Regions from separate parts of the Eubacterium sp. F2 genome, predicted to be linked through region 2. Evidence: riboswitches for the same ligand, from Rfam matches in the RefSeq annotation. Region 2 holds a riboswitch; each other region holds the start of a gene.
The links. A riboswitch is a leader RNA that binds a small molecule or an ion and turns the genes downstream of it on or off. The one in region 2 is predicted to bind cyclic di-GMP.
Positions count from the first base shown of each region.

Region 1: it holds a riboswitch for cyclic di-GMP, as region 2 does, so the genes downstream of both, ACI77B_RS02800 (hypothetical protein) here and ACI77B_RS00625 (InlB B-repeat-containing protein) in region 2, are expected to answer to the same signal.
Region 3: it holds a riboswitch for cyclic di-GMP, as region 2 does, so the genes downstream of both, ACI77B_RS01610 (transglutaminase domain-containing protein) here and ACI77B_RS00625 (InlB B-repeat-containing protein) in region 2, are expected to answer to the same signal.

Region 1 is NZ_CP176393.1:692,591-696,651, reverse strand. It holds gene ACI77B_RS02805 (PD-(D/E)XK nuclease family protein) at 1-127, shown strand, start outside; cyclic di-GMP riboswitch class I at 1,764-1,847, shown strand; gene ACI77B_RS02800 (hypothetical protein) at 1,919-2,227, shown strand; gene ACI77B_RS02795 (Cna B-type domain-containing protein) at 2,376-4,061, shown strand, end outside.
Region 2 is NZ_CP176393.1:154,002-158,062, reverse strand. It holds gene ACI77B_RS00630 (InlB B-repeat-containing protein) at 84-1,322, shown strand; cyclic di-GMP riboswitch class I at 1,729-1,822, shown strand; gene ACI77B_RS00625 (InlB B-repeat-containing protein) at 2,092-3,954, shown strand.
Region 3 is NZ_CP176393.1:406,172-410,232, forward strand. It holds gene ACI77B_RS01605 (COG2426 family protein) at 1-339, opposite strand, end outside; gene ACI77B_RS01610 (transglutaminase domain-containing protein) at 854-1,726, opposite strand; cyclic di-GMP riboswitch class I at 1,874-1,966, opposite strand; cyclic di-GMP riboswitch class I at 2,055-2,140, opposite strand; gene ACI77B_RS01615 (NAD(P)-dependent malic enzyme) at 2,326-3,501, opposite strand; gene ACI77B_RS01620 (hypothetical protein) at 3,767-4,061, shown strand, end outside.

The DNA of each region.
Region 1 (4,061 bases), 540 kb from region 2:
CGAAGGAATCATCGACATCCATCCGATGAAAAACGGGGACGACACAGCCTGCAAGTACTGTGAATTCAAGAGTATCTGCAGATTTGATCCGGCCTTCCGGGGGAATCAGTATAATGTTATAAAATAGGGAAGACCGCATTTTCAGACTGATGACCGCATTCCAGAGCTGTTCTTCAGGCTGGCCGCAGATGCGGAGTCCATCCGGGAAACGGCGGAGTCTGTCGCAAACAGAAACGTTCACTGTGCAACAGTACTCTCGCCGTTTCTTCCATTTGACTCCGACTGCGCCATCAGCCTTTCGAAATGCTCTGTCAGTGGCCATTAGTGGAAATGCGGTCTTTCCCTGGTTTTGTAATGTATATGCGGCCGTCTGGCTGTGGCATCGTCCCTGCGAGATGCTCTCTCAACGGCCATCTGTAAAGATGCGGCCTGCCCTGATTTTGTAATGTATATGCGGCTGTCCGACTGTGCCAACGGCCTTCCAAAAGGATTCATCGGCGGGCATTATTGGGAATGCAGGTCTTCTCTGATTTTGTAGTGTGTGCGTGTCTGTGCGGCCGTCTGGCTGTGGCATCAGCCCTCCGAGATGCTCCGTAATCGGCCATCAATCAGAATGCAGTTTTCTCGTATTAAACGATTTATTCTGGTTCTTAAGTATTTAGGGTTTCTGACTGCGCCTGCGGTCTTTCGAGATGTTTCATCACCCGGCTGTTTGATCAGAGGCGATTATTGTTATGTCAGATGAAAAAATTAGAAAATAGAACCATCTGTAAAACATTGTCGGTGGCCATTGCTGGGAATGCAGTGTTTTTAGTTTCTGGCAGTTGAAGTTGTTCGGGAAAACCGCTATAATCTGCTGTTTCCCGATCTTTTTTTCAGGGCCTCGGAGAAATCAGGTTTTACAGGCTTTTTCCGAGGATGTTGCGGGTCGTATGTTGTTGCTGCAGGCAATAAATGTGTGTATATAATTATCCATGAATTATTATACGCGTATACTGTATAATAATCAGGATCAATTTACATGCGGATTCGGGAAAAGTCAGATGTTCAAGAATCTTCAGGGCCCCTGTGTCTCCAGGTTCGGGAGATCGCCATTTAAGAGCCATTTTCCGAAAGTGCCGGCCTGGAAAGTTCGGGAAATGGACCGATAAGAAGGGATTCCCGAATTGCGCGCAATCGATCTCGGGAATCCCGGATTTTGACGGTATTTTCCGACAGCTGAAGGGCGCTTTGTATGGAAATGCGCACATTGTGTGGTGAATATTTTATGAATGCCCTGCATTTCTGTATTCTGTATACTTTGCTTTATTCCACACCGCACTCAAACCTGTCTCACCATTCCCTTCGCCTTATTCATCATCTCCGCTTCACAGATCGCTTATCATCGTATCAACTCCATTTCAGCTGCGCCAGGCCTCACGAGCTTCAACATAAGGTAACAACCAACAAAATACTGTGAAATCGATGCGTGTTCCGGAAGCCAACATCCTGAATGTATGCGAAATTTAATTGTCTGACAAGAATAACTGGATACACATCTGCGCCTTGTCTGGAGAAGTGTTCAGGAATGCGGCCATCGATTTCAGGACTGGAGGCGGAAATCCATGACAATGAAGGCTTGGGCACCTTCGGCGAAGAACGAAACAGCCCTGGGTAAGCTATTGTAAAGTTACTGAAAATTCTTGACCCTGATTTTAAAAATGATATGATGTTTATATAAGAGTGCAATGGTTCTGCGACAATGGAATAGAAAGAATGTATGGATAAGTAAATAGCAAACCGGCAGTGATGCCGGGACGCAAAACTACAGGGTCTCACGAAAGGCCGTGAGACAGCCAGCTGCCGGGTATATCCTTGGCGGCTTTTTCTTTTGTCCGCAGGATTGTGCAATATGCAATGTTGAGGAAAGGAGAGTAAAATGAGAGGCAGGCATGAGAAGCGATCGGCATGGCGCACACTGATGGTTCTGACGCTGGCCGTTCTGATGGCCGTTACGTTTATGCCGGCAGGCACGCTGGCAGCCGTGGCGGAGAGCGGGACACAGCAGGAGGCGTCACAGTCCGTGGACAAAACTTCCCCGGCAAGTGGTGAATCTGGCAGCGCGGCCGCGGAGCAGAAGGCGGAAGAGAAGGCTGTAAATCAGGGCGCGCAGGAGGCCGTGAAGACGGCGGACAGCCAGCAGTCACAGCTGAATTCTGAAAATAGGGGGGGGTACGCAAAGTTCTGATGACAGCAAGGCCGCGGCTGAGGATGATAATCAGCCGGACCCTGCATATCAGGCTCCTGAGCTTAGGGAATACATTACGAAAGAGGGAACCAGTATTTCTGCTCTGGACAAGGAGAATAAAGAGGTAACGAATGATGCCGGTGTAGCATTGTTTAAGAAGAGTGAGGCTTCACAGACGACTCTTTCTGCTAAAGCCGTTGTGGCATTTAAAATCCCGACAAAGGATCTGATCGATGATCATGAAGTCTGGCACGGGACAGTATTTTATACAGGAAGTCCGCTTTGCAAGTATTTTAGCTTTCATAATTCCGATGATGGAATAATTTATAATGATGCGCATAAGAAAATCGGCACATATGACATCAGAGGTAATGGATATATCATAACGCTGCATTTTGATAAGGATGACTCTGCCTATGGAACGGAGATCGACGGTAATATCACGCTCTGGGGAAATCTGGAGACGGATAAATTCAAAGGGTCTCAGGAGAGATGGGTCAAGTTTAATGACAATGTGACCATTCCATTTGAATTTGAAGATACGCGGCCGCTGACGATTTCGAAAAAATGTACAAGTAAAAAGATGGAACCGGTAAACTCGGGAATCCCGGTTGCATACTGGTTCAAATGTCATTATGAGGTCAAAATTACTGTTCCGAATGGCATGGATCAAGATCAGACCATCGTACTGAATGATCGTGTCACGCACTGGCTGACCGAACAGGACCATGACAGCAATCACTATGAATCTCCAAGATTGGAGTTGTTTGATGCAGAGGGGCATTCAAAGGGAATGCAGTCATTTTCTACACCTGCCTTTGGTGGTGAGGGCGCCAGAGATGGGATAAAGATGATACCGGCCAAACCATCTGAGTCATTGGAGAAAGGCGCATATTATATCTTTTCTTATGACGCTGTTGAGTGGGTTCCCGCCAGTGACTATGACAAATTGACCTATAACCAGAGATATTATGAGGAAAATCAGGCGGAGGCATATCCTCAGGGCGAGGAAAATAAAAAAGTCACGACAACCTGTCAGGTAGATTACTCCCTGCCGAAGGATAATTCGATTGACCTGCAGAAGACTGGTTCAGGGACATATGACCCGGAAGAACATTCAATTACGTGGAATTTCACATTAACATTGACATTTAAAACCAGACCTCCAGCAGGTGAAGTTAAGCTGGATGATTATTTTGATCCGCAGGGCCATAATGTTAATGGTATGAGGACAAAGGTTAAATCGATTAAACTTGTCGATTCTGCCGGAAATACAAAATGGGAATGTCCAGCAAGTGAGATTGATGATGGATATATAAAAACAGGAATATACAGCGGGCCAGGGAGCGGTAATAATATCTCAATCTTTGGATCGCTTTCTAGTCTGCCATGTACAATCTTCCCGCCTGGAGGTCCGAGAACAGGCAGGATCATTTCCGCTTCGTCGGGTGACCGATATATTGTTACCTATGAGATTGTGGAAAGTTCTCATTATCTCAACAGTGATGAGACCCTGAAACTCCATAATTATGCAAAAGCAAATCTTAATGGAAATGATGTGAAGGCTGAATGTACGCCGGAAGCAAAAAACGAAACCACATTCCCGACTCCGCATAAATTTGGCGATTATACGGATAAGGACCGCACAGCGCTGCGCTGGACGGTCAGGTTTAATGATGATAAAACGGAACAGAAGAGCCTGGACCACTGCGTGATCAGCGACAGCATGACGAACAGTGCGCAGAAGAGTTCACCGACGGATAAATGTTCTGTTATAGCTTACCCGCAGGGTGTTCTTTCCGCATCGAAAGAGGATCAAATTAAACTTGGCGTG
Region 2 (4,061 bases):
AGAAAAGCCCAGCAAACACATCTTGGTATATTCATACAATGCAGAACCCGGGCTCAAAAGAACATTTTAAGTTTGAATATTGGATGATTGGCGAGAGGCCGTTTAAAATCGGTGAAGTATATTTTACGAAAATAAAGGATTTACAGGAAGATACGACAGATACGGCATATGCTTGGTGGCAGCCGGCACTCTGGTTTGAATACTATGATGGCGATAAACTGCTTAAAACTACAGATGACTATTATAAGGATACGGCAATTCCTTCCTACGAACCAGAGAAGAAGGATGGTATGAAGTTTATCGGATGGGCAGATAAAGATGGAAATCTGTATGCAGAAGACCAGATTTTTAAAGTTCCAGAAATCACAAAAGATAACGGCAATGTGGGTCCGGTGAAACTGTATGCCAAGTGGAAAGAAAACTCCGCTCCGTACGTTCCGGTTACTCCATCCACTCCAACCGAAGAGCACACCGTCACGTTCCACCCGAATAACGGCGAATCAAACTTCACACAGACCGTTCCGGACGGCGGCAAGGCTGTTCAGCCGGAAGATCCGGCGCAGGAAGGGTATACCTTTGACGGATGGTTTACAGACAGCAGTCTCACACAGGCTTACGATTTCAACACTCCGGTGAAGGGGAATCTCGATCTCTACGCCAAGTGGACCAAGACCGTAAAACCGGTTAATCCGGTCAAGCCGGTTAAACCTTCCAGGAAGGTCACAGGAATCCTGCTTCCTAAGGTCATTGCCAACGGCAGCAGTGAGCAGACATTTACATGGACACCGCTGACCAATGTCGATGGATACTTTGTCTATGAAGCGTACTGCAATACCTATAAGAATGTTCACCCATTCAAGAAGGTGGCAGATGTCTCCGCCTCTTCTCCGAGAGTGTACAAGCGTTCCGGACTGAAAAAGGGCGCTGCATATAAGTACTACGTTGCAGCATACCAGATCAAGGATGGAAAGAAGCAGATCGTAAAGAAGAGCGTTACGGTTCATTCTGCGGCCGGAAACCTGCTGAAGACGAAGAAGGCAGCATACACCAACGTGAAGAACGTCAGTGTGAAGAAAAATGCGGTAACCCTGAAGATCGGAAAGACCTATAAGATTCAGCCTTCTGTTAAGGGTGTTTACTCCGGATATGCCATTCTGCAGAAGAGCCATGCCCCGATGTACCGCTATCTCTACATTAAGGATGGAAAGAACATCAGTGTAGATCAGAACGGAAATGTCAAGGCATTGAAAGCAGGAAAGTGCAACGTATATGTACTTGGTACCAACGGTGTCAGAACGAAGGTTGCTGTAACCGTTAAATAGCCGATGAAGTTTCTCGGAAAAGAGAAGATCGGCAGAAAAAGAAGTTAACACATTGCAGTGCAGAAGCCGGCAGCGGTTCATCATCCAGGTGAGCCCTGCCGGCTTTCTCCTTGAAGAGGAAATTTTTGTTCGGGCAGAAGAGGGATGGGAAGAGACTGCGGATGATTGGAGCGTGAATTACAGCTGAATGCATAAGCGCTCTCGATGTTAGAAAATACGGACTATTGTTTGCAATATAAGATCGTAGAAAAGGAGTATGGTAAGTCAATATCGAAAGAAATCGGGTGAATATAGGAAATGACATTGTGATGGAATTGTGTTGGTGATAAGGTAAGAAGAAATCAGAGATCCTATCTGAGTGCACTGCGATAGTTTATGATTCAATCTCAAACATTTCTCAATACGGATATGAAAAGAGCAAACTGGTCGTGAGGTCAGGACGCAAAGCTACAGGGTCTTGCAGGACAAATTGCAAACCGGCAAGACAGCCAGCTGCCATTCCTGTAACTGCAAAGCAAGAATGGAGGTATTTACGATGAGAAGAGAGAGCGGACGTATGCATAGCGTCATGGGAAATAGTCGAATTTCCCGAATCACCAGACAATCATTGCTTATTCTGCTTGCTGTGGTGATGACGATTATTTTTATTCCGATAAACAATGCGTGGGCAGATAGTTCAGCGCCAGATATTCCGACGATTGTATCGGATAATAGCAGTAAAATTGGAAGTAATAACACCCAAAGAAACAATCTGAACGAAACAGGAATAATGACGCAGCTGAATCAGGATTTAACAACCATAAAAAATAACGGCTCCTTTTCTAACAACAGTGGATCTGTTGTAATCAATGACGATGCGGCAAATCAGTCTGTTGTTCTTACAGTCAAGACGAGTACAGAAACCAAGACATTGACACTGGGGTGCAGCGGCGATACCGTAACCAGTGTTAACGGACAGAACCTGGAAGGCTGGTTAAAGAATGTCAACAGTCTTACATCTCTGGGGAATGCTGTTGTTACTCTCGGTACTCCGACAAATAATCAAGATATTATCACATATAATGATGCGGTGGAGAAGTATATGGAGGCAGCGGATGATGAGCAGATTTCTCAATCCCCGTCCGGTTTATCCTATAACGAAATGTACAGTATGTTCACCGATAATGTTAGTGATGTAATTCAGAAATATAATAGCATTGCGAACGTTGAAAATAAAGAGAGTTTAAAGAGACTGCCGGTCCCAGCTTTCATGACATTGCAGTCACTGGAGTCGATTCCATATACGTACCATGTTGAATATAAACCAAATGCGGGAAATGATACTGTTACTAATTTCCCGAGATCCTGGACGGTGACTACTTCAGTAAAAACATACGGAAACTGGGTAGCAGCTGCTATTCCGAAACGAGATGGGTACACATTCCTGGGGTGGAGCACTAAGCCGGACGGGAAGGTAGAATATCAACATTCCGGAACAGGTACTAAAATATCTCTGACACGCGAAAATCCGTCGTTGACGTTATACGCAGTATGGGCGAAGCAGGGTCAGCTGTCTGTAACCTATAAAGATGGTATGGACGGAAAAGTTTTCCAGGATATCAAGTATGAAGGCCTGGCAAAAGATTCCTACACCCCGGCATTTTCTTGGATCCCGGTGAGAGATGGATACACGTTTATCGGATGGAGCCCGTCAATATCTACTAAAGTTACGGAGAATGCGGTTTATACTGCACAGTGGAAGAAGACAGAGTCGGGAGGTTCAGGATCATCTGCTGTAATAACTGTTCCGAAAGGAAGCCATTTGGTTACATTCCATCTTCAGAATGGCCAGTCTGATTTGAATCAGGCAGTTGTGGACGGCGGCTGGCCAGTTGAACCGAGTGCAAGCCGTTTGACCAGGACGGGATATTCTCTGGAAGGCTGGTCTCTGGATGCAGCGGGGACACAGATGTATGATTTCATGACACCGGTGACGAGTGATATGGATCTGTATGCGCAGTGGAAAGTGGTTAACAAACCAGTAAATCCGCTGACACCAGCTAGTAACGATGTTCTTCTGCCTTGCGTGCGGTCTTCTGGAAAGACGTCTCAGACGCTGACCTGGACCAAGGTAAATAAGGCGAATGGATATGATATCTATTTCGCAAAGTGTGACACAGCATATCATGTTTATCCGTTGAAGAAAGTTGCGTCAGTAAAAGCTACACAGACAAGAGTATATAAGAAAACTGGTCTTAAATTCGGTGTACCATATAAGTACAGTGTTAAGGCATATCGAATCGTGAACGGTAAGAAGAAAATTATACGCAGCAGCGTATCCGTTCATTCCATTGCCGGAAATGCAAATGCAAAGTATGCAAATGTGAGAGCCGTGAAAACGACAAAGAAGACCGTTACGGTAAAGAAGGGCGGCAGCCTGCAGCTGAAAGCGTCTGCTCTGGGATATCGCAGCGGAAAACAGGTTCTGTCTAAGGGTCACTGCCCGGAAATCCGTTACATCAGCAGGGATAAATCCATTGCAGCAGTAACAGCATCCGGAAAAGTCAAAGGCAGGAAGATCGGATCCGTAAAGGTTTACATCCTCGGAAGCAATGGCGCAAGAACGGATGTAACTGTGAAGATTGTAAAATAACTCTTCTCCGGAAGGAGATTAGAAAATGAAAATGAGAATTTAACGCATTGCAGTGCAGAAAGCCGGCAGCGATTCATCAGAACGATGACCGCTGCCGGCGTTTTTTG
Region 3 (4,061 bases), 250 kb from region 2:
GACCAGCGCGCCGGTCCAGGCTCCAGTTCCGGGAAGCGGTACCGCAACCAGAATACACAGGCCCAGCCATTCATAACGCTCTGCCTTCTTCCTGTTTTTCTCCGCTTTCTGTTCCAGCCGGTCCAGAATATGGTCAAGCCATGTGCTTCTTCCCCGTAAGAACAAAATCAGCTTTCGCAGAAACAGAATAATAAATGGAACCGGCAGCAGATTCCCCGCCGCCGCGATAACATACGCGGCCAGTGGCGCTGCGCCCTTCGCAATGGCAAACGGAAGAGCACCGCGGAGTTCCACCACCGGCACCATTGCCATTAAAAATTCAATCAGAAGTACCTTCATGCAATTTCCTCTCCGCTGCATTTGCCTGCACCATTGGCAGAACTTCCAGTAAAATTTTACAATATTATAGCATACAATTCGAATAGCGGTATGTATTTTCAACTGTCCACAAACTCTGAAAAGCATGATTTCTACACGTCTCCGACGTCTTTTCCGCAGTCTTTCTCATGCCGTTTCATGTCAAGTTCCTGTGTCTGCCCCACACTTTGCTGCAGGACATGCTGTTTCACACAGGAAAACGGCTCCACGAAAGTTTCTGCTTTCGCTGAGCCGTCTGATTCTCTATCTATATTTTATATCGCATAAATTAATCTGGCCCTCAGGCCCTGGTTTTCACTGCGGGCCGGGTGATCGTCTCCCGGCTCGCGGAATCTCTATCTTCTATATCGCAAAATGTATTTTCAATATCGCAAATTTATCTTTATATCGCAAAATCTATATTTTATATCGCAATTCTAGTTTTAACATCGCAGATTGATGATTTCTGAACTCCGTCATTCTTCCGGATGAAGATCTACTTGATTTTCATGCTTGAAGCGGAGGTCGGGCAGAGCGCCTTGAATCTCTTGGAACGGTATGCTGCTGCACGCTTATGTCCTCTGAACTGCTTATCAGACTTCAGGAAATAGCGGTAGCTGCTTTCTCCTGCATCCCAGGTTGCATCAGCGTTATACCACTTGTTTCCGATCTTGATCAGGTTCCATGCGTGAAGTCCGCCGTTTGCCTGTCCTACGATTACTCTGCAGGGAACACCTGCTTTACGGCACATGTCGTAAACCAGAGCCGCATATCCGTTGCAGACGGCTTTTTTATTTACCAGTGCTGCATAGGCTGTATACGCTGTATCCTTCAGATTTGAGCTGTAATCGTATTTCACATTTTTCGTGACGTACTTATAAATTCTTTTTACTTTCTGCTTGTCGCTGCCGCTTGTTCCGATGGATGCCATTACGCTGTTCAACTTCTCTTTATAGGTCCGCTCCTGACTCTTGCTCAGTCTGTAGCTGACCTTGTCCTGTACGTGAATGACATACTGTCCATCAACTTTTTCACAGCTGTAGGAGAATTCATCGCCGTTATACAGATTCCATGCCGCATAATCTCCTGCCGTATTCAGTCCGTCATCCAGACTGGTCAGGCCGGAAATGCTGGTAGAAGAAAATGTATCAAATGCGGAACCCATGCTGTCTACTTTCAGCGTGTAGTTGATTTCCGGATTCATTTCCATGACATTCTGGTAAATGTACTTCTGTGCATCGCTGTAGCTGGTGAATGTGTTATCATCCGCATACGATGCAGCGGTTCCCATTGCCATGAATACAATAACGGTTAATACGAGAATGATTGTTTTCGCGAATACGTTCCTTTCTTTCCTTTCGCTTTTCATACCGCATACTCCCTTCCATGATGCAAGGAAGCAAAGCCCAGATCAGTGCCTGTTGCCGCGAGTGTTAACATTTCGAGCTTTCCGAATTCTCCACCATACGATAATCGTGGCAGAAATTCGGGCACGAAAAAGACCCAGACGACTCAAGAATGCAACTGGCTGTCATCTCCGTATCTTCATACAGAGGAAGACCCTTTAGCTTTGCGTCACAGCCTTTCGGCTGTTTTGCCCTTGAAGACTTTAATTGACCGGATCTGAAAACTAAAACAGCGATTACAGGTACTCTAAAACACCCGTAATCGCTTTACATTCGTCGTTTACGTCGAACTAATGCAGCTGGCTGCCACTCTCCTTCCGGAGAAAGGCCCTCTAGTTTTGCGAACATACCTTTCGGTATGGGTGCCTTTTAATTTTCAACCCTTTCGATTAGTACTGTAGCAAATGGCGGAGATGATATCAAGCGTTTTCTTTATAAATCTTCACTTTTTACACAAAAAACGTCCTGATTTGATGTTCAGCCCTTGTACAGCGTAGTCTGCCACAGTTCTATAAACTGTGTAAAATCATAGAAAAGCTCTTTGACTTTTCCATCCTCTGCCTTAGATGCGCGCGACACCGCTCTTGCGTGCGGCCTCTGCGACAGCCTTTGCGACGGCCGGTCCTACTGCCGGATCGAATGCCTTCGGGATAATGTACTCTGCAGAAAGTTCTTCCGGCTTGATCAGGTCAGCCAGTGCCTGCGCTGCGGCCATCTTCATTTCTTCATTGATCTCAGATGCACGGACATCGAATGCACCTCTGAAGATTCCCGGGAATGCCAGAACGTTATTAATCTGGTTCGGGAAATCGGAACGTCCGGTGGAAATTACTGCAGCACCACCTTCAGCAGCCTCATCCGGGAAGATTTCCGGTGTCGGATTGGCACAAGCGAAGATGATCGCATCCTTGTTCATGCTCTTGACCATTTCTTTTGTCACCAGTCCAGGAGCGGAAACGCCGATAAATACGTCTGCGCCCTTCAGAACGTCAGCAAGGCTTCCCTTCTGCATTTCCTGATTGGTAACCTCTGCCATTTCCTTCTTAATCCAATTCATTCCATCCTCGCGGCCCTTGTAAATTGCGCCGTGGCGGTCGGTCATGACGATATCCTTAAATCCTGCGGAAAGCAGCAGCTTTGTGATGGAAATTGCGGCAGCACCTGCTCCTGAAGTGACGACCTTGACATCCTCTTTCTTCTTTCCGACAACTCTCAGAGCATTGGTCAGTCCCGCAAGGGTGATGACGGCTGTTCCGTGCTGGTCGTCGTGGAAAATCGGAATGTCGCAGCGTTCTTTCAGCTTGCGCTCAATCTCAAAGCAGCGCGGTGCAGAAATGTCCTCCAGGTTGATTCCGCCGAAAGACTTGGAAATCAGCGCTGCCGTGTTGACAAAGGTATCTACATCCTTGGAATCCACGCAGAGCGGGAATGCGTCAACGTCCGCAAAAGACTTGAAAAGGACGCACTTTCCCTCCATAACCGGCATTGCCGCCTGCGGACCGATGTCTCCCAGTCCCAGAACTGCAGAACCATCTGTAATGACCGCACACATATTCCACTTTCTTGTCAGATCATAGGCGCGGTTTTCATCCTTCTGGATCTCCAGACAAGGCTGCGCAACGCCCGGTGTGTATGCCAGTGAAAGATCATCCTTATCCTTTACCGGAACACGGGAAACAACCTCGATCTTACCGCCCCATTCACCGTGCAGACGCAGAGATTCCTTTGCATAATCCATACTAATTATCCCTCCAAATTTCTAATCCACTCATATTTTCAAAAATATATACTGTATTATTTTATCTCAATGGCCCAAAAACGCAACCGTTATGCAGGGATTTCTGCATTTCATCTGCCTCCGATTTATGGTATAATGCATGCAAAGTACGTGCATCCGGAGGATCATGAACCTTCCCGGTGCAATAACTGCGGCCTGGCAGAGTTTCTTTTGTCAGGTTCATTTACTATGTATGAAACAACAAGAATGGAGTTGATTATTCACAATGACAGCAAAACAGGAAAACGGCCTGAAGCATCTGATTAACGGCACGGCATGGATGACCTTCGCCGTTATGGGTTATGTGATCTACAATCTGATTACCTACCGCCGGCCGGTAATGCACGGTATCTGGCCGAAACTCGCAGACATCGCGCTGGTAATCGGCATCATCCTCGCGGTCTGGTGCATCTACATGTCCATCGACGGCATCCGCACACAGTTCGAGGTGAAGAACGAGATTTCGCTGAGCTACCGGAAAATCACGATCTTCGGCATCGCCGCCATCGCAGTCATGGAAT